2 regions of the Amycolatopsis sp. NPDC024027 genome follow, and region 2 is predicted to be linked to the other one. Evidence: riboswitches for the same ligand, from Rfam matches in the RefSeq annotation. Region 2 holds a riboswitch; the other holds the start of a gene.
The links. Region 2 has a riboswitch for glycine ahead of gcvP (aminomethyl-transferring glycine dehydrogenase). Riboswitches for the same ligand answer to the same signal wherever they lie in the genome.
Positions count from the first base shown of each region.

Region 1: it holds a riboswitch for glycine, as region 2 does, so the genes downstream of both, gcvP (aminomethyl-transferring glycine dehydrogenase) here and gcvP (aminomethyl-transferring glycine dehydrogenase) in region 2, are expected to answer to the same signal.

Region 1 covers NZ_JBEZYY010000020.1:16,030-26,486, reverse strand. Annotated here, with positions in the region: gene gcvP (aminomethyl-transferring glycine dehydrogenase) at 1-2,249, opposite strand, end outside; glycine riboswitch at 2,424-2,522, opposite strand; gene AB0F52_RS37450 (MerR family transcriptional regulator) at 2,565-3,143, opposite strand; gene AB0F52_RS37445 (TetR/AcrR family transcriptional regulator) at 3,424-4,056, shown strand; gene trxA (thioredoxin) at 4,037-4,372, opposite strand; gene AB0F52_RS37435 (MerR family transcriptional regulator) at 4,385-4,780, opposite strand; gene AB0F52_RS37430 (bifunctional nuclease family protein) at 5,020-5,493, opposite strand; gene AB0F52_RS37425 (MerR family transcriptional regulator) at 5,710-6,456, opposite strand; gene garA (glycogen accumulation regulator GarA) at 6,453-6,917, opposite strand; gene gcvH (glycine cleavage system protein GcvH) at 7,054-7,440, opposite strand; gene AB0F52_RS37410 (CDP-alcohol phosphatidyltransferase family protein) at 7,534-8,151, opposite strand; gene AB0F52_RS37405 (hypothetical protein) at 8,756-8,968, opposite strand; gene AB0F52_RS37400 (hypothetical protein) at 9,255-9,758, shown strand; gene AB0F52_RS37395 (hypothetical protein) at 9,793-10,194, shown strand; gene AB0F52_RS37390 (AMP-binding protein) at 10,281-10,457, opposite strand, start outside.
Region 2 covers NZ_JBEZYY010000004.1:334,075-344,531, forward strand. Annotated here, with positions in the region: gene AB0F52_RS13465 (3-oxoacyl-ACP reductase) at 1-514, shown strand, start outside; gene AB0F52_RS13470 (hypothetical protein) at 511-708, opposite strand; gene AB0F52_RS13475 (helix-turn-helix transcriptional regulator) at 781-2,073, shown strand; glycine riboswitch at 2,233-2,326, shown strand; gene gcvP (aminomethyl-transferring glycine dehydrogenase) at 2,480-5,311, shown strand; gene gcvT (glycine cleavage system aminomethyltransferase GcvT) at 5,318-6,409, shown strand; gene gcvH (glycine cleavage system protein GcvH) at 6,423-6,800, shown strand; gene glyA (serine hydroxymethyltransferase) at 6,800-8,074, shown strand; gene lipA (lipoyl synthase) at 8,071-9,072, shown strand; gene AB0F52_RS13505 (L-serine ammonia-lyase) at 9,087-10,454, shown strand.

The DNA of each region.
Region 1 (10,457 bases), on a different contig from region 2:
CCGACGCCGGTGGCCGGCCCCGCCGCCGGCTGCAGCGGGTGGTTCGGCAGGAACGGCGCCAAGTGCGCCCGGACCCCGATCGGGCCGACGCCCGGCCCGCCACCGCCGTGCGGGATGCAGAACGTCTTGTGCAGGTTGAGGTGCGAGACGTCGGCGCCGAAGCGGCCGTACTGGGCGACGCCGATCAGTGCGTTCAGGTTGGCGCCGTCGACGTACACCTGCCCGCCCGCGTCGTGCACCGCCGCGCACACCTCGCCCACGGTGTCTTCGTAGACGCCGTGCGTCGACGGGTAGGTGAGCATGATCGCGGCGAGATCGGCCCGGTGCTCGTCCACTGTGGACCGCAGGTGGGCGAGGTCGATATTGCCCGCTTCGTCGCAGCGGACGACGGCCACCCGCATGCCCGCCATCACCGCGCTGGCCGCGTTCGTGCCGTGCGCGCTGGCCGGGATCAGGCAGACGTCCCGCGCGTGCTCGCCGCGGGCGCGGTGGTAGGCGCGGATGGCGAGCAGGCCGGCGAACTCGCCCTGGCTGCCGGCGTTGGGTTGCAGGGAAACCGTGTCGTAGCCGGTGATCCGGGCGAGCCAGGCGCTCAGGTCGGCGGCCACGGTCAGGAGCCCGGCGGCGTCTTCGGCGGGCGCGAACGGGTGCAGGCCGGCGAACTCCGGCCAGCTGACCGGCTCCATCTCCGCCGTGGCGTTGAGTTTCATGGTGCACGAGCCCAGCGGGATCATGCTGCGGTCGAGTGCGACGTCGGAATCCGCCAGCCGCCGGAGGTAGCGCAGCATCGCGGTTTCCGAGCGGTGCGCGTGGAACACCGGGTGCGTGAGGAACTCGCTCGTGCGCCGCAGCGGCGCCGGGAGCGCGTCCGCGGTGTCCGCGTCCAGGCCGTCCACATCGGACACGGAGACGCCGAACGCCTTCCAGACGCGGGAAAGCCGCTCGCGGGTCGTGGTTTCGTCGCAGGCGATGCCGACGTGGTCGTCGTCGATCCGGCGCAGCGAGACGCCGAGGTCGCGGGCCGCGGCGACGACTGTGTCCGCCCGGCCGGGCACCGCCGCGACGACCGTGTCGAAGAACTCGCCGTGCACGACCTCGACACCGCCCTCGGCGAGGCCGGCGGCGAGCACGGTGGCCATCCGGTGCGCCCGCAGCGCGATCGAACGCAGTCCTTCGGGCCCGTGGTACACCGCGTACATCGACGCCATCACGGCGAGGAGGACCTGCGCGGTGCAGATGTTCGAGGTCGCCTTCTCGCGGCGGATGTGCTGCTCGCGCGTCTGCAGGGCGAGCCGGTACGCGGGTGCGCCGTCGGCGTCCTTCGAGACGCCGACCAGCCGGCCGGGCAGCTGCCGCTCCAGGCCTTTCCGCACGGCGAGGTAGGCGGCGTGCGGGCCGCCGAAGCCGAGCGGGACGCCGAACCGCTGCGTCGAGCCGACGGCGACGTCGGCACCGAGCTCGCCGGGCGGCCGCAGCAGGGTGAGGGCGAGGGGGTCGGCGGCGACGATCACGGCCGCGCCGTGCTTCTTGGCCTCGCCGATGGTCAGGTCGAGCTCCCGGACCGCCCCGGACGCGCCGGGGCAGGACAGGAGCACGCCGAAGAAGTCACCGCCGAGCCCGAGCCCGGTCAGCCCCTGGGAGAGGTCCTCGACGACCAGTTCGATGCCGAGCGGCTCGGCCCGGGTCCGGAGCACGGCGAGGGTCTGCGGCAGGGTGTCTTCGTCGACGAGAAACCGCTGGGACGTCGCGCGCCCGGCTCGGCGCACCAGCGTCATGGCCTCGGCGGCCGCGGTGGCCTCGTCGAGCAAGGACGCGTTGGCGACGGGGAGCCCGGTCAGGTCCGCGACCATGGTCTGGAAGTTGAGCAGCGCTTCGAGCCGGCCCTGGGAAATCTCGGGCTGGTAGGGCGTGTAGGCGGTGTACCAGGCCGGGTTCTCGAGCACGTTGCGCCGGATGACGGGCGGGGTGACGGTGTCGTGGTAGCCGAGCCCGATCATCGAGGCGGTCAGCCGGTTGCGCCCGGCCAGCTCCCGGAGTTCGGCCAGAGCCTGGGCTTCGGAGGCGGGCGGAGGCAGCTCGAGGGGTTGCGCGGACTCCCGCAGCGACGACGGCACGGCCCGTTCCGCGAGTTCGTCGAGGGAGGCAACGCCGATGACGTCGAGGATGTGGCGGAGTTCGTCCGGTCCGGGCCCGATGTGCCGCTCGGCGAAGGGAAGGCCCTGCTCCAGGGAGGCGAGTGACGGATCCACGAGACCTCCTGGGGACAGCGGGGGTGGACCGGGACGGCGATGTCCTGGTCCTCCCCACTCTGTCCGTACCTCCCGGAGGAGGCGCCTGAGAGTTTCGCCCGCGTGGTTGAACCGGGCTTGCACCGTCGGCGGGGCCATCAGGCTGTGTCCTGACGACCCGCTTTCCAGAGGCGTCTCGTCCGCGCGGTCCAGGGTGCCTGAGAGGTTCCGGGGAGGACTTGCTCCTTCGGCGCCGAGCTCAAGGTGTGGCTCGGACTCTCCCGCGCGGATTCGTCGACCGCACGGGGAACCTTACTCTGTCTGCCGCAGTGGTGATCAACCGGTCTTGCGGGCGTTGCGGCGCTGGGTGAGTTCGTCCGGTTGGTGCGTCTCGACGATGCCGCCGTCGGCGCGTTCGGCCGGGAACTCGTGGATGGTGCCGCTGATCTCCTGCATCGCGCCGCTGACGGCGATCCCGAAAACGCCCTGGCCGCCCTGGAGCAGGTCGACGATCTCCTCCGGGGACGTGCACTCGTACACCGTGGTGCCGTCGGAGAACAGTGTCACCCGGGCCAGGTCGCGGACGCCGCGGACGCGCAGGTGGTCGACGGCGACCCGGATGTTCTGGAGCGAGACGCCGGTGTCCAGGAGCCGCTTGACGACCTTGAGGACCAGGATGTCCTTGAAGGAGTACAGCCGCTGCGAGCCGGAGCCGTGCGCGGTGCGGATGCTGGGCGCGACCAGTTTGGTCCGGGCCCAGTAGTCGAGCTGGCGGTAGGTGATCCCGGCGATCTGGCACGCCGCCGGACCCCGGTAGCCCACCAGCTCGTCGGGCAGCGAGTCGTCGGGGAACAGCTCCCCCTGCTCACCAGCCGCGACCCCGACAGGCTGCTTCTCGGAACCAGCCTCGACCACGCAAGCCTCCCCTCGCCCGACCTGGTGGCCGGCGAATGACAGCCGGACGGTCCCAGGAGTGGGACCCGCCGGAGATCAACCGCCACGGTCCGGCCCCAGACCGTGAATCACACCGTGGCGATTTACCTCCTTCGACGGTAAGCGCCAGGAGAACACCGGTCAACGCGACGCGCGGCAACGCTCAACGGTCGGCTGAGCCTTTGAGCCGTTCGCCGTACCCCCACTCGTGGCTCGTCAAACCCGGTGGACATCTTTTACTCAGCCGAGTAACTTTTTACTCATGCAAGTAAACACCGACCTCATGGCCGAACTGGGCCTCGGCGCCACCGAGGCCGCGCGCCGGGCGCAGATCATCGGCGCGACCATCGGCGTCCTGGCCGACCTCGGCTACCGCCGGACCACCTTCGCCAAGATCAAGGAGCGCGCCGGGCTCAGCAGCACCCGGCTGATCTCGTACCACTTCACGAACAAGGCCGGCCTGATGCAGGCCGTGCTCAGCACGGTCGTCGAGACCAAGGGCGCGTACCTCACCGAACGCACCGGCGGCGGCCTCGACCCGGCTGACCGGCGCGGCTACCTGCGGGCGCACATCGAGACGTCGATCGCGTTCCTGCGGGCGTACCCGGAGTGCGTCCGGGCGCTGTCGGAGCTGGCCGCCAACTCCGCCGACGCCGACGGCTGGGTGATGACGAAGGTGCTGGTCGACGACCTGCGGGTGCACGGCCTGGCCCGGCAGCTCAAGCAGGGCCAGGCCGACGGCACGTTCGGCGCCTTCACGCCCGAGGTGATGGCGATGTCGATCGCGCAGGCCATCGACGGTGTCGCCGCCGCCTACGCGGCCGACCCTTCGCTGGACCTCGAAACGTACGGGCGCGAAGTGGCGGACGCGTTCGTCAAAGCGACGGCGCCTTGAGGGCCCGGTCGAGCCGGTCTTCGATGCGGGCCTTCGGGAACGCGCCGACGATCGTCTCGACCGGCTCGCCGCCGCGGAAGAGGATCATCGTCGGCAGCGACATGACCTGGTAGGCGCGGGTGGTCTCCGGGTTCTCGTCGGCGTTGACCTTGCGGACGGCGAGTTCGCCGGCGCGCTCGGCGGCCAGCTGCGCGAGTACCGGGCCGACCATCCGGCACGGGCCGCACCAGGTGGCCCAGAACTCGACGAGCACGGGAACGTCGCTGCCGAGGACTTCGGCAAAGGTCGCGTCGGTGACGTCAGCAACTTCGGACAAGACGGGGCTCCTTCACGGGCGCGGGGAATCGGGCACGACACACGGATCGGGCGCCTGCCGCGCCAGGGCGGCGGCGAGCTTCCCGGCCAGTTCGCCGCGGATGCCGCCGAGCCGCGCGAGAAGCGCGTCGGCTTCTTCGAGCTTGCGCCGGTAGACCTCGATGGAGCTGGCGCACGCATCGCCGGTTTCGTGCCCGCTGCGCAGGCACTCGACGAAGGGGCGGGTTTCGTCGAGGGTCAGGCCGACCGTCTGGAGGGTCTGGATCTCCTTGACGAGCTGGAGGTCGTCCTCGTCGTACTCGCGGTAGCCGTTCGCCGAGCGCCGGGCCGCCAGGAGGCCTTGGTCCTCGTAAAACCGCAGCGCACGAGTAGTGGTACCCGTGCGCTGCGCAAGTTCTCCGATCCGCATGCCCTCGACGCTAGACGTTGACGTCCACGTCAAGGCAAGTTCCTGAGCACCAAGGCGAGTGAAACGCCTTACCGCGGGAGGAGACGGGGGTCCGGGGGCGTGCCCCCGGGCGGGGTCTGGGGGTTGCACACCCAGAAGACACGGCGAGGAGCTCCGGGCGAGCGCTCTCCGCGAGCACACCTCGCCTAAGCTCCGAGCGCTTTCCGCGAGCACACCTCACCCAAGCTCCGAAGCGCCCCTCAGGTATCGGCTCCGCGGAAGTCTTCCGGCGAGACGGAGTCGAGGAACTCGCGGAACTTCTCGACCTCGTCCTCCTGCTCGTCCGGGATGATGAGGCCGGCTTCCTCCAGCACCGAATCCACGGCGTGGATGGGGACGCCGATCCGCAGGGCCAGGGCGACCGAGTCGCTCGGCCGGGCGGACACCCGGATGTCGCCGTCGAACACGAGCTCCGCGAAGAACGTGCCCTCCTTCAGGTCGGTGATGACGACCTGCTCCAGCTCCCGGCCGAGCGCTCCGATGACCTCTTTCAGCAGGTCATGCGTGAGCGGGCGGGCGGGGCGGACCCCCTGCTGCTCCAAGGCGATGGCGGTGGCTTCGACCGAGCCGATCCAGATCGGCAGGTACCGTTCACCCTCGGTTTCCCGCAGCAACAAGATCGGCTGATTCGCGGGCAGCTCGACCCGCACACCGACGACGCGCATTTCGCTCATCGGGCTTCGCCTCCCTCTCGTGCACACGGGCCGCAGCGCTGAACCGGCTTCACGCCCATACTCCCGACGCTACCCGTCATCCGTGCGCTGTGCTCGCTGTCCGGACTCTCTCAGTTTGCCTGCCGCAAACCCGTGCCTTCACGGTACGGCATGCGGTGCCGAACATTCAGTCATTGACATGGGACCGCAAAGAGGATCTCACTGCCCCGTTATCGATCAACACCCGGAGACGCCGCGGATTCCGGCCTTGACGAGCAGCGTGTGCAGGGTCACGGACAGCGCCGCCAGCTCCCGCACCACCTCGTCGGCCCGCGCTTTGGCCTCCGGGTCGCGGTGCCGGTACACCGGCGTCACGATCTGCTCCAGCAGGCCGACCTCGCGGTCGGCCGCGGCGCGGAAGGCACGCAGGTGTCTCGGCTCGATCCCGAATTCGGTCATCGCCTTGACCGTCCGCGCGACCAGCACCGCGTCGGGGTCGAAGAACCCGGCGGGACCGGGCCGGACCAGGCCGTACTGCTGCAGCTCGGCCAGTGCCGGCGCGTCGATGCCGGCCTGCTCCAGGAGCTCCTCCTGGGTCAGGCGCAGCTCCTTGCCCGCGGTGAAGTCGTCCGCCACGGGCAGGCCGACGTTCTCCGCCGGCGCGTCGATCGGCACCAGCCGGCGCGGCGGGCGGGGCAGGGCCGTGGTGGGCCCGGCCCCCGAGTCCGCCGCGTCCAGCTGTTCCTTGATGACCTTCAACGGGAGGTAGTGATCCCGCTGGGCGGCCAGGACGAACCTCAGTCGCTCCACGTCCGCCGCGGCGAACTGCCGGTAGCCCGACGGCGTCCGGCCCGGCTGGACCAGGCCTTCCGCTTCGAGGAACCGGATCTTGGAGATGGTGACATCGGGGAAGTCGCCGCGCAGCTGCGCGAGGACCGCCCCGATGCTCAACCCGTGGTTCTGTGGCCGCCCGGCCGCCGTCACTGCGCCCCCTGGCCCCCGTGCCCCGGGCCGGTCAGGAAGACCAGGCGGAACTTCCCGATCTGCACCTCGTCGCCGCCGGCGAGCACCGCCTGGTCGACCGGCTCGCGGTTGACGTAGGTGCCGTTGAGGCTGCCGACGTCGATGACGACGAACTCGCCGCCTTCACGCCGGAATTCGGCGTGCCGGCGGGAGACGGTGACGTCGTCGAGGAAGATGTCGCTGTCCGGGTGCCGCCCGGCGCTGGTGGTGTCGCGGTCGAGCAGGAACCGCGAACCCGCGTTCGGCCCGCGCTTCACGACCAGCAGGGCAGAACCCGGGGGCAGGGCGTCGACACCCTGGACCGGGGCTTCCGGGGCGGGCTCGCGGCCTTCGGCTTCGGCCAGGAAATCGGCCCGGAAGACAGAGGTCCGCTCCGGAGACTGCTCCGGGGGAACGCCGCCGGGCCCGTCGTTCGTGCTCACCTGAGCTCTCCTCCACACATGCTGTGTTGCCAGTACTCAAGAACGTGTAGCTGCCAACGTACCGTGCCTGATCGATTCTCCGAGCCCCGGCTCCCCGAACCGGCGCAGTGCTGGTCCGACCGGGTGGACGTGGGGTTCAGCCCTTGGTCAGGGCGTCGTAGGCCTCGGCTTCGAGCAGGGCTTCCAGGCCCGCCGGGTCGTCGAGCCGGATCTCGATCAGCCAGCCCTCGCCGTAGGGGTCGCTGTTGATCAGCTCGGGCGAGTCGGCGACGGCGTCGTTGACCGCGACGACCTCCCCGTCGACCGGCGCGAACAGCTCGGAGACGCTCTTGGTCGACTCGACCTCGCCGAAGACGTCGCCCGCGCTCACCTGCCGGCCGACGTCGGGCAGGTCGACGAACACGACGTCGCCGAGCTGGTCCTGCGCGTACTCGGTGATGCCGACGCGCACGAGGGTGTCCTCGCCGCGGGTGGCGACCCACTCGTGTTCCTCGGTGTAGCGAAGCTCTTCAGGAGCGGACAACGCCGGTCCCCTTTCATGCCCTCACTGGCGAAAAGTGTTGGGCGAAGTCTTACACCCACACGGCGCAGCCGCCCGCCACGACCCGGGGAAAGCTCATTCCGCTCCGGTGCCGCGCAGGGCGTTGCGCGCCTGCACGACGTAGAGCACGCCGGACCAGACGTAGAGGACGCCGCCCCAGATGGTGAAGGCGTAGCCGATCGGCCGCGCGACCGCGGCGACGTCCGAGCCGCCCTGCGCGAGCAGCAGGAACGGGAAGGCGTACATCAGGACGAAGGTGGCGCCCTTCCCGATGTAGGTGACCTCGGGCGGCGCGAAACCGCGGCGGCGCAGGGTGACGACGCAGACGCCGAGCACGGCCTCCCGCAGGACCAGCGGGACGACGACCCACCACGGGATGATGCCGCGCACGAGGAAGGCGACGAGGGTGGCGAGGATGTACAGCCGGTCGGCGGCCGGGTCGAGCAGCTGCCCGAGCCGGGACATCTGGTTGAGCCAGCGGGCGAGCTTGCCGTCGAGCCAGTCGGTGAGGGCGCTGAAGACGAGCAGGGCGAGCGCCCAGCCGTCTTCTTCCGGGCCGAGCAGCAGCCAGAGGAAAACGGGCACCCCGGCCAGCCGCAGCAGGGACAGCATGTTGGGGACGTTCAGGGCCTGCCGCAGCAACGACGGCTCGGCACCGGCCGGAGCGGCGGGTTCGGGGGCGGCTGTGCTCACCGGGCCATTAAACAGCGGCACGGGCCCGGGCCGCCCGGTGGTGCGGCACGCAGCGTGACAGCCCACGGGGCTTCCCGGCTCGCGGCCGGCCGCTTGGCGGGGCGCATCCCGGCCTGCCGCACGCGGCTTGGCGAGGCGGGCCCGGGGTCGGGCCGGGCGGCGAGGCGCCCGGCCGCGGATGCCGAGCGGCGGCGGGGTGCGAACCACTCGACGCCCGACCCGCGGATACCGAGCCAACGGCGGGGTGCGAACCACCCGCAGCGCGGGCCGCGGATGCCGAGCGGCGGCGGGGTGCGAACCACCCGAGGCCCGACCCGCGGATACCGAGCCAACGGCGAGGCGCGAACCACTCGACGCCCGACCCGCAGATGCCGAGCCAACGGCGGGGTGCGAACCACTCGAGGCCCGGCCCGTGGGGCGCGGGCGCCCACCGGGCTCGCGGAAATACGAGCGGCGACCGGCCGGGGCCACCCGATCGCCGCGACGGCGGCCTGACCGGCTCCGGACCCGAGGCGTTCCGGCGCGGGTCCGGGGCTGGTCGACCGCGGAGCCGGGCCACCCCCCGTGGCCCGGCTCGGGTCAGCTCGCGCGGCCCGGCTCGGGGTCAGCTCGCGCGGCGGCGGTGGCTCCACCCGCGTCGCTGCAGCTCGGCGCTGGTCAGCGACTCCGGGCGGCCTCGATAGTCGGTGCCCATCCAGCGGGCGCGGCCGGCTCGGCCTTCGAGGACGTACGGGCGGCCACCGCACCAGACCACGGTGCTCGGGACGGTCGGCGGACTGGACGGGTCTTCGGTGCTGGTCACAGCGTCGGCGTTCATCGCTCTCACGGGTTCGGGACGGGGATTCGGGACGGGGAAGCCCTTCGGCCTCCACCAAGATCTTCGGCGCGCGGGGCCGGATTGTTAACCGGGGCGGCGCGAATTAGACCGATCGATTCTTGATGACAGCGGGAGGTTTCGGAGCGTGAACGGAATGTTAATCGTCCATTGTGGACATCTTTCCGGCAGCCACCGGACCGGCCGCCGGCCCGCTGTTGTAATCTCCGGCACACCCGTGGGCGCGTGGCTCGACGGGGACCGAGCTGACCGGGGAGGAAGGATCGCGGTGCCCCACCCGACCACCACGAGGACGTGGCTCGTGGCCTGCCTCGCCCTGCCCGTGCTCGCCGCCTGTTCCGGCGATCCGGCCGCGCAGGCTCCCCCGGCCCCGCCGTCCTCGACCGCTCCGCCGTCCGTGCCGACCTCGGCCGGGACCCCGCCGCCACCCCCGTCCCCCGGCGGCAGCGAGTCCGCGCCCGCCCCGGTGACCAAGCCGTCCGGGCCGCCGCCGTCGGTGCCCGGGTCGTGCGGCACCGTCACCGCCGCCAGCGGGCTCACCCTCTACGTCTTCGACAGCGGGTCCGCCGGGGTCAGCTGCGTCTCGGCGACGAAGCTGGTCGGCGACTTCCACCGCAAGATCGCCGGGCGCCAGGGCGCCGGCTCGAACGACGCGGTGAACGAGACCGTCGACGGCTGGCTGTGCACCTCCGGGCCGCCCGCCGCCCAGGGCGGCACCACCTGCACCAAGGGCGAGCAGACGGTCTTCGCCGCCGTCGTGCCGTCCGAGTGAGTCCGTTCCGTTCTCTCGCGCTCCTGAAGGGCCCATGAAGACACTCGCCTACCCCTTGCTGTTCGTCGCCGCGGCCGCCGCACTGGCCGGCTGCGGCGGCGACCCGGCGCCCGCCGCGCCGTCGTCCGCCGCGCCCGCTCCGGTGCCCGCCGCGGCCGCGGCGGCCGCGTCGACGGCCCCCGGCGTGCCGTGCGGCGACGTCACCGGTACGGGCGGCGCGAAGACGGCGGTCGTCGCGCACGGCAGCATCGACTGCGCCGCGGCGACGAAGCTGCTGAAGGACTACTTCGCGAAGCTGACCCCGGCCGAGGCGAACGACGCCGACGGCCCGGGCCCGATCGTCCTCGACGACTGGACGTGCGGCAGCGGCCCGAACGACCCGGTGACGGCGTGCTCGACCGAGGACGGCCGCCAGGTCGAGGGCACCCGCAGCTGAGCGGCGCTCGCCCAACGCAGTGAATGACTCATTCCTGGCGTCTGACGTCAGGAATGAGTCATTCACTGCGTTCGAAAACGCGGGGGTCAGGACTTGAGGTCGGGGAAGTCCTCCTCGCGGTACTCGGTCCCCTGGCCGCGCTTCGGGTCGCTCTCGCGGCCCCGCAGCTCGACGCGCCGGATCTTGCCCGAGATCGTCTTCGGCAGCTCCGCGAACTCCAGCCTCCGGATCCGCTTGTACGGCGCCAAGTGCTCGCGGCAGTA
Region 2 (10,457 bases):
CAACGCCGGCATCTCGCCGCCGGAGGACGACTCGATCCTCACCACCGGCATCGAGGCGTGGGACCGCGTGCAGCGCGTCAACCTGACGTCGGTGTACCACTGCTGCAAGGCCGTCCTGCCGCACATGCAGCGCCAGGGTCGCGGTTCGATCATCAACACGGCGTCGTTCGTGGCGGTGATGGGCGCGGCGACGTCGCAGATCTCCTACACCGCGTCCAAGGGCGGGGTGCTCGCGATGAGCCGCGAGCTCGGGGTGCAGTTCGCGCGCGAGAACATCCGCGTCAACGCGCTGTGCCCGGGGCCGGTCAACACGCCGCTGCTCAAGGAGCTGTTCGCGAAGGACCCGGAACGCGCGGCGCGGCGCCTGGTGCACGTGCCGGTCGGCCGGTTCGCCGAGCCGGAGGAGATCGCGGCCGCGGTCGCCTTCCTGGCCAGCGACGACGCCAGCTTCATCACGGCGTCGCAGTTCCTGGTCGACGGCGGCATCTCCGGCGCGTACGTCACCCCGATCTAACGCTTGGTCGGTTTCTTGACGCCGTAGACCTCCCGCAGGTGGCGCCAGGCGGCGTTGAGCTTCTTGCGCTCTTCGGACAGCAGCCTTTCGCGGCGGCGCAGCACGCGGACGGCGATCTCGGAGGCGAGGAAGGCGCCGGCGGCGAAGGTCAGCCCGCCGACGATCAGGGTCAGGGCGATGATGGTGGTGGTCATGGTGACCAGCGTCGGAGCGCCCCGGGCGGGTTGTCCCTGCGCAAAGCTAGCGGGTTTCGTTAGTTTTGTGAGGTGACGCACTGGCGCGCCGACGAGTGGGCGGAAGCGGTCCGGGCCGGCATCCGCTCCCGCGGTCTCTCCCTGGACGAGGCCGCGCGGCGCATCGGCGTCCCGACGTCGACGCTGCGCAGCTGGATCGAGCACCGGCACGCGCCGAAGGTGACGGTGTTCGACCACTGGGCTCAGCTCGCCGAGGTCACCGGCCTGACCGAAGCAGAGCTCCTGCGCGTCGCCGGCGTCCTGCCCGAGTCGCTCGCTTCGCCGGTGCACGTCGCGCAGGCGGCGAAGGCCCTGCGGGAGGGCATCGACCGGGCCGGGCAGTTCCTCCGGCAGGCCACCGCGCTCGTCTACTCCTCGCCCGGCACGCAGGTGGCGAACGCGATCGCGGCGTCGCCGATCGACTGGGAGATGCGGATCCGCTCGGCCACCCGCGGCGACGAGGTCCGCGTCACCTACCACCACTACGTCGGGATCGTGCCGCCGCGGGACTTCCCGTACTCCGACGCCGAGGTGCGGCGGATCCTCGAGCACGACGTCCTCGGCGAGCTGTGGCGGCCGCTCGGGCTGTACTGGCGGGTCGCCGAGGTGCACGACTGGCACGAGCCGCCGCGGCTGGTCATCCAGGTGCCCGAGCAGGAGGCGACCCGGCCGCCCGTGCCGTCGCCGGTCGTCACCGCGCCGCCGGTGGTCGTGCTGTCGCCGATCTGGGGGTACGGCGAGCTGCTGGCGTCCCTGGTCGCCGACGGCCTCGGGTTCGGCAACGTCGACTTCCGCTACTTCGGCCTCCCGGACGCGATGGCCGACCGCGTCCGGATCACCGCCCGCGAGCTGGCCGAGCCCGCGCCGCGGCTGGTGCACTCGGTGCCGCCGATCATGCTGCTGCACGGACTGGCCGTGCCGGACCTGACCGGACGGCTCCCGGTGGTGGTCCGCTACGGCCCCCGCATGCGCGCCCGCGCGGCGCGTATCTACCGCGAGCCGCTGCTCGAAGCGGGGTTCGACGACCCTGAAGAAGGCGCCCGCGCGATCGAAGAGGCGATTGCGGTCCCGCCGGGCTGCGCGTACTTCGAGGTCACCCTGGCCGATGAGGACGTCTTCGACGGCGACCGCCCCTCGCTGGACCGGCTCAACGACTCGGTGGCGTGGCACGCCGAGCAGCTCGTCGAGCAGGTCCTGCTGGGCGCGGGCCTGCCCCCGGTGCCGCTCGGCGGCCCGCTGAAACGCCTGGTCCTGCCCTCGGGCCGGGTCCGCCGCCCGCCCGCGCTGGCCGGCCGGGTGGTCCGCCGGATCGCCGGGACGCAGTGAATGACTCATTCCTGACCTCCGGCGCGAGGAATGAGTCATTCACTGCACCGAGGCGGCGGTCGAAGCGGGGTCGAGGATCACTGTGGTGTTGGCCGGATGAAGTAGACGCCCGCGGGAAGCGCCGGGTACCGTAGCCGCCACAACTGCAGATCGGGCCGTCGAGCCGAGGCGGGAGAGCCCTCACGAAGTCGGTGGGGCACCGAAGGAGCAAACTCCCCGGAATCTCTCAGGTACCTGCTACCGCTTCGTGCGAGGCCACTCTGGAAAGCAGGCGCACCCGCGCCTCACCCAAGGTGAAAGCCGTGCTGTGTCCTCGAAAGCAGCACGGTGAAACTCTCAGGTGCCATGACAGAGGGGGAGTTCCCAGCGCACCGTTCTGCCCGGTGCCCGGCCCGAGGAGCTCCCCATCACGTCTACGCAGTTCGACGCCCGCCACATCGGCCCGTCCGAGGCCGAACGCGCGAAGATGCTGGCCGAGTGCGGCTACGGCAGCCTGGACGCCCTCGTCGGTGCCGCCGTCCCGAGCGCCATCCGCGCCACCCGTGACCTGCGGCTCCCGCCCGCCGCGTCCGAAGAGGAGGCCACCGCGGAGCTGCGCGCCCTCGCCGCGCGCAACCGGCCGATGACGCAGATGATCGGCCTGGGCTACTCCGACACCGTCACCCCCGGCGTGATCCGCCGCAACGTCCTGGAGAACCCGGCCTGGTACACCGCGTACACGCCCTACCAGCCGGAAATCTCCCAGGGCCGCCTCGAAGCCCTCCTCAACTTCCAGACCATGGTCGCCGACCTGACCGGCCTGGCCACCGCGAACGCCTCGCTGCTGGACGAGTCGACCGCCGTCGCCGAAGCCGTCACGCTGATGCGCCGCGCGTCGAAGGCCAAGTCGAACAAGGTCGTCCTCGACGCCGAGTGCCTGCCGCAGACCATCGCCGTCGTGCGCACCCGCGTCGAAGCGCTGGGCATCGAGGTCGAGGTCCGCGACCTGCTCACCGGCCTGCCGGAGGAGTTCTTCGGCGTCGTCGTCCAGTACCCGGGCGCGTCCGGCGTGCTGCGCGGCCGCGGCTTCTACCACGCGATTTCCGAGTCGGCGAAGGCCGCGGGCGCGCTGTTCACCGTCGCCGCCGACCTCCTCGCGCTCACCCTGGTCACCGCGCCCGGCGAGTTCGGCGCCGACGTCGCCGCCGGCTCGACCCAGCGCTTCGGCGTCCCGCTCGGCTACGGCGGCCCGCACGCCGGGTACATGTCGGTCCGCGCCGGCCTCGAGCGTTCGCTGCCCGGGCGCCTGGTCGGCGTCTCGGTCGACGCCGACGGCAACTCCGCCTACCGGCTCGCGCTGCAGACGCGGGAGCAGCACATCCGCCGCGAGAAGGCGACGTCCAACATCTGCACCGCGCAGGTCCTCCCGGCCGTGCTGGCCGCGATGTACGCGGTCTACCACGGTCCGGACGGCCTGAAGAAGATCGCCCAGCGCGTCCACGGCCTCGCCGCGGGCTTCGCCGACGCCCTCCGCAAGACCGGCGTCGAGATCGTGCACGAGTCCTTCTTCGACACCGTCGTCGCGCGCGTCCCGGGCCGGGCCGCCGAGGTCCACGCGGCCGCTCGCGAGGCCGGGATCAACCTCGGGCACGTCGACGCCGACCACGTCCGGGTCGCCTTCGACGAGGTCAGCACCCCCGCGATCACGGCGAAGGTCCTGCGCGCGTTCGGGGTCGGCGGGGACGTCCAAGACGGCGTCGCCCTGCCCAGCGGCCTGGCCCGCGAGAGCGGCTTCATGGGGCACGAGGTCTTCGGCACCCACCGCTCGGAGACGGCGATGCTGCGTTACCTGCGTCGCCTGGCCGACCAGGACTACGCGCTCGACCGCGGCATGATCCCGCTCGGCTCCTGCACGATGAAGCTCAACGCCACCACCGAGATGGAGCCGATCAGCTGGCGGGAGTTCGCGGGCATCCACCCCTTCGCCCCGGCCGAGGACGCTGCCGGCTACCACACGCTGGTCGCCCAGCTGGCCGAGTGGCTGGCCGAGGTCACCGGCTACGACCAGGTGTCGCTCCAGCCGAACGCGGGCAGCCAGGGCGAGCTCGCCGGCCTCCTCGCGATCCGCGCCTACCACCGCGCGAACGGCGACGAAGCCCGGGACGTCTGCCTGATCCCGTCGTCCGCGCACGGCACGAACGCCGCTTCCGCGGTGCTCGCCGGCATGCGCGTGGTCGTCGTGAAGTGCACCGACGAGGGCAACGTCGACCTGGCCGACCTGCGGGCCAAGGTGGACGCGCACCAGGACACGCTCGCCGCGATCATGGTCACCTACCCGTCGACGCACGGCGTGTACGAGCACGACATCGACGAGCTGGCCAAGATCGTCCACGACGGCGGCGGCCAGGTGTACGTCGACGGCGCGAACCTCAACGCCCTGCTCGGGCTGGCCAAGCCGGGCGAGTTCGGCGGCGACGTCTCGCACCTGAACCTGCACAAGACCTTCTGCATCCCGCACGGCGGTGGCGGCCCGGGCGTCGGCCCGGTCGCGGTGCGCGCGCACCTCGCGCCCTACCTGCCGAACCACCCGCTGCTCGACGCCGCCGGCCCGGAAACCGGCGTCGGCCCGATCAGCGGCGCGCCCTACGGCTCGGCGTCGATCCTGCCGATCTCCTGGGCCTACGTCCGGATGATGGGCGCGCCCGGCCTGACCGCGGCCACCAAGGTCGCCGTGCTGGCCGCGAACTACGTCGCCTCGCGCCTGGCGCCGCACTACCCGGTGCTCTACACGGGCCAGGACGGCCTGGTCGCGCACGAGTGCATCCTCGACCTGCGCCAGATCACCAAGGAGACCGGCGTGACGGTCGACGACGTCGCCAAGCGGCTCATCGACTACGGCTTCCACGCGCCGACGATGTCGTTCCCGGTGGCGGGCACGCTGATGGTCGAGCCGACCGAGTCCGAGGACCTGGGCGAGATCGACCGCTTCATCGCCGCGATGATCGCCATCCGCGGGGAGATCGACGAGGTCGCGAACGGCAAGTGGAGCGCCGAGGAGTCGCCGTTGCGGGGTGCCCCGCACACCGCCGAAACGCTGGTCGGCGAGTGGGACAAGCGCTACGACCGCGAGCTTGCCGTGTACCCGGCGGGTGTTTCGCGGAAGAACAAGTACTGGCCCCCGGTGCGTCGCATCGACGGCGCCCGCGGCGACCGTAACCTCGTGTGCTCCTGCCCGCCCCTCAACGCTTACGAAGGCTGAGCCCAAGTGTCTCGCGAAACTTCCCTGCACGGAGTCCACAAGGGACTCGGTGCGCTGTTCACCGACTTCGCCGGCTGGTCCATGCCGGTCCGCTACGCCAGCGAGCTGGCCGAGCACAAGGCCGTCCGCGAGGCGGCCGGGCTGTTCGACCTGTCGCACATGGCCGAAATCCACGTCACCGGCAAGCAGGCGGCCGACGTCCTGGACTTCGCGCTGGTCGGCAACCTGACCGGGGTCAAGCCGGGCCGGGCGCGGTACACGATGATCTGCAACGCCGAGGGCGGCGTGCTCGACGACCTGGTCGTCTACCGGCTGGCCGACGAGCACTACCTGGTCGTCGCGAACGCGGGCAACGCGCAGGTCGTCGCGGACGCGCTGCAAGAGCGGGTCGCGGGCTTCGACGCGGTCGTGGACGACCGGTCCGAGACGACCGCGCTGATCGCCGTCCAGGGCCCGAAGGCCGTCGAGATTCTGGGCGCCGTGACCGACGCCGACCTGGACGCGCTGAAGTACTACGCCAGCGTCCCGGCGTCGGTGAAGGGCCACGACGTCTTGCTGGCCCGTACCGGCTACACCGGCGAAGACGGCTTCGAGCTGTTCGTCGACGCCGACGAGGCACCGGCGCTGTGGCGGCTGCTGCTGGAGGCCGGCGAGCCCCACGGCCTGGTCCCGGCCGGCCTCGCCTGCCGCGACACGCTGCGGCTCGAAGCCGGGATGCCGTTGTACGGCAACGAACTCACCGTCGGGCAGAGCCCGTTCGAAGCCGGCCTCGGCCGTGTCGTCAAGTTCGAGAAGCCGGGTGACTTCGTCGGTCGCGCGGCCCTGGAGGAGCGGGCCAAGGCGGACGTTCCGCGCGTGCGGGTGGGGCTGAAGGGCGCCGGTCGCCGCGCTCCCCGCCACGGTTACGCGGTGCTGGCCGACGGCACCGAAATCGGCGAGGTCACCAGCGGCGCGCTGTCGCCGACGCTGGGTTACCCGATCGCCATGGCGTACGTCGATCGGGCGTACGCCGAGCCCGGCACCGAGCTCTCCGTCGACATCCGGGGCAGGATCGAGCCCGTCGAGGTCGTCGCCCTGCCCTTCTACTCCCGCGCGTAAAGGACTGCCAGCTGTGAGCATCCCCGAGAACCTGAAGTACACCAAGGAACACGAGTGGCTGTCCGTCGAGGACGGTGTCGCCACCGTCGGCATCACCGCCTTCGCCGCCGAATCGCTCGGTGACATCGTGTTCGTCCAGCTGCCCGAGGCCGGCTCGAACATCACCGCGGGCGAGGTCTTCGGCGAGGTCGAGTCGACCAAGTCGGTCAGCGAGCTGTACGCGCCGGTCTCCGGCGAGGTCGTCGAGGTGAACGGCACCACATCGGACACCCCCGAGGTCATCAACTCCGACCCGTACACCGAAGGATGGCTCCTGAAGGTGCGTCTGACCGGGGACGTGCCGGACCTGCTCGACGCGGCCGCGTACGCCCAGCTCACCCAGGAGAACTGATGACGACTTTCGACGCTCACCTCGCCGACGTCGACCCCGAGGTCGCCGCGGCGGTCGCGGACGAGCTGACCCGTCAGCAGTCCACCCTGGAGATGATCGCCTCCGAGAACTTCGCCCCGGTGGGCGTGCTCGAGGCGCAGGGTTCGGTGCTGACCAACAAGTACGCCGAGGGCTACCCCGGCCGCCGCTACTACGGCGGCTGCGAGCACGTCGACGTCGTCGAGCAGCTCGCCATCGACCGCGCCAAGGCGCTCTTCGGCGCCGAGCACGCCAACGTCCAGCCGCACTCGGGCGCGCAGGCCAACGCGGCCGCGATGTTCGCCGTGCTCAAGCCGGGCGACACGATCCTCGGCCTCGACCTGGCCCACGGCGGGCACCTGACGCACGGGATGAAGATCAATTTCTCGGGCAAGCTTTACAACGTCGTCGCCTACCACGTCGACAAAGAGACCGGGATCGTCGACCTGGCCGAGATCGAGCGCCTCGCCGTCGAGCACCGGCCGAAGCTGATCATCGCCGGCTGGTCCGCGTACCCGCGTCAGCTCGACTTCGCCGAGTTCCGCCGCATCGCCGACCTCGTCGACGCGCGTCTCATGGTGGACATGGCGCACTTCGCCGGGCTGGTCGCGGCCGGGCTGCACCCGTCGCCGGTGCCGCACGCCGACATCGTCACCACGACCACGCACAAGACCCTCGGCGGCCCGCGCGGCGGTTTGATCCTGTGCCGCCAGGAGCTGGCGAAGAAGATCAACTCGGCGGTGTTCCCGGGCCAGCAGGGCGGCCCGCTGGAACACGTCATCGCGGCCAAGGCCGTCGCGCTGAAGATCGCCGCGAGCGAGGAGTTCAAGGAGCGCCAGCAGCGCACCCTGGAGGGCTCGCGGATCCTGGCGTCCCGGCTGTCGCAGGAGGACTGCGCTTCGGCGGGCGTACGGGTGCTGACCGGCGGCACCGACGTCCACCTGGTGCTGGTCGACCTGGTCCGGTCCGCGCTCGACGGCCAGCAGGCCGAGGACCGGCTGCACGAGGTCGGCATCACGGTCAACCGCAACGCCGTCCCGTTCGACCCGCGCCCGCCGATGATCACGTCGGGCCTGCGGATCGGCACGCCGGCGCTGGCCACCCGCGGTTTCCAGGCGGACGACTTCGCCGAGGTCGCCGACGTCATCGCGGAAGCGCTGAAGCCGGACTTCGACGACGCCGTGCGGTCGAAGCTCCGCGACCGCGTCGAGACGCTGGCGAAGAAGCACCCGCTGTACGCGGACCTCGCGCGATGAGCGCGCTGCCCGAGGGCCGGAAGCTGCTGCGTCTCGAGGTTCGCAACAGTGAGACGCCGATCGAGAAGAAGCCGCCGTGGATCAAGACGCGGGTGCGGATGGGGCCGGAGTTCACCGAGCTCAAGGGTCTGGTTCGCCGCGAAGGTCTCCACACCGTCTGTGAAGAGGCCGGTTGTCCCAACATCTACGAGTGCTGGGAAGACCGCGAAGCGACGTTCCTGATCGGCGGGGACCAGTGCACGCGGCGGTGTGATTTCTGTCAGATCGATACCGGGAAGCCTGCGGAGCTGGATCGTACTGAGCCGCGGAAGGTCGCGGAGTCGGTGCAGGCGATGGGTTTGCGGTATTCGACGGTCACCGGCGTTGCCCGGGATGACCTGGAAGACGGTGGTGCCTGGCTGTACGCGGAGACCGTGCGGCAGATTCACGACCTGAACCCGGGTACGGGTGTCGAGTTGCTGATCCCGGATTTCAACGCCGACCCGGCGCAGCTGGCTGAGGTGTTCGGTTCGCGGCCGGAGGTGTTGGCGCACAATGTGGAGACAGTGCCGCGGATCTTCAAGCGGATCCGTCCCGGTTTCCGCTATGCGCGATCCCTCGAGGTCATCACTGCCGCACGTGAAGCGGGTCTGGTGACGAAGTCGAACCTGATCCTGGGCATGGGTGAGACGCCGGACGAGGTCGCTCCGGCGATGCAGGACCTGGTCGACGCCGGGTGCGAGATCCTGACGATCACGCAGTACCTGCGTCCGTCGCCGCGGCATCACCCGGTGGACCGGTGGGTCAAGCCGGAGGAGTTCGTGGAGCACTCTCGCGCCGCGGAAGCGATGGGCTTCGCCGGTGTCATGGCCGGGCCGCTGGTGCGCTCTTCGTACCGCGCGGGACGGCTCTACGCGCAGACCAAGGGTTACCGTGGGGAGGAGCTGCCGGAGAACCTGCGGCACCTCGCCGACCAGGGCCCGGCCGCGCAAGAAGCCAGCTCCCTGCTGGCCCGATAGGAAGGGGCGGATCAATGGCGATCAGCGTCTTCGACCTGTTTTCCATCGGCATCGGCCCGTCGAGCTCCCACACCGTCGGGCCGATGCGGGCGGCACTGACCTTTGTGGACGGACTCGGCGCCGACCTGGACCGCACCGCGCGCGTCCAGGCCGAGCTGTTCGGCTCGCTCGGCGCGACCGGCTTCGGCCACGGCAGTGACAAAGCCGTCCTGCTCGGGCTCTCGGGCGAGCGTCCCGAAGAGATCGACACCGACACCGTGCCGGTGCGCGTCACGGAGATCCGCGAGTCCGGCCGGCTGCTTTTGGCCGGGACGCACGAGATCGCGTTCGACGAGGACACCGACCTCACGATGCACCGGCGCAAGTCGTTGCCCGCGCACCCGAACGGCATGGTCTTCCGCGCGTTCGACGCGGCCGGTGAGCTGCTGCGCGAGCGGACGTACTACTCGGTCGGCGGCGGCTTCGTCCGCGACGAGTCCTACGAGACGGACGCGGTGTTCGTCGAGGACTCGACACCGGTGCCGTACCCGTTCCGCACGGGCGCGGACCTGCTCGGGCACTGCGCGTCGACCGGGCTGCCGATCAGCGAGATCATGCTGGCGAACGAGCTGTCCTGGCGCACGCGCGAGGAAGTCCGGGACGGGCTGCTGGCGATCTGGGCGGTCATGGCGGAGTGCGTCCGCAACGGCTGCACGCACGAAGGTGTCCTGCCGGGCGGCCTGAAGGTGCCACGCCGCGCGAAGGCGCTGCACGAGAAGCTGCTGGCCGAGGACGGCTTGGACGACCCGCTGTACGCGATGGACTGGGTCAGCCTGTACGCCCTCGCGGTCAACGAAGAGAACGCCGCGGGCGGCCGCGTGGTCACCGCGCCGACCAACGGCGCCGCCGGGATCATCCCGGCCGTGCTGCACTACTACCAGCGCTTCATCCGGCACTCGACCGACGACGGCATCGTCAAGTTCATGCTCACGGCGGGCGCGATCGGCTCCATCCTCAAGCAGACGGGCTCGATCTCCGGCGCCGAGGTCGGCTGCCAGGGCGAAGTCGGTTCGGCCTCGGCGATGGCGGCGGCGGGCCTCACGGAGGTGCTGGGCGGCAGCCCGGCCCAGGTGGAGAACGCGGCCGAGATCGGCGTGGAGCACCACCTCGGCCTGACGTGCGACCCGGTGGGCGGCCTGGTCCAGATCCCGTGCATCGAGCGCAACGCGGTGGGCGCCTCGAAGGCGATCCACGCGGCCCGCATGGCCATGCGCGGCGACGGCAGTCACGTGGTGACGCTGGACAAGGCGATCAAGACCATGCGCGAGACGGGCGCGGACATGAGCGTGAAGTACAAGGAGACGGCCCGCGGCGGCCTGGCGGTGAACGTCATCGAGTGCTGACCG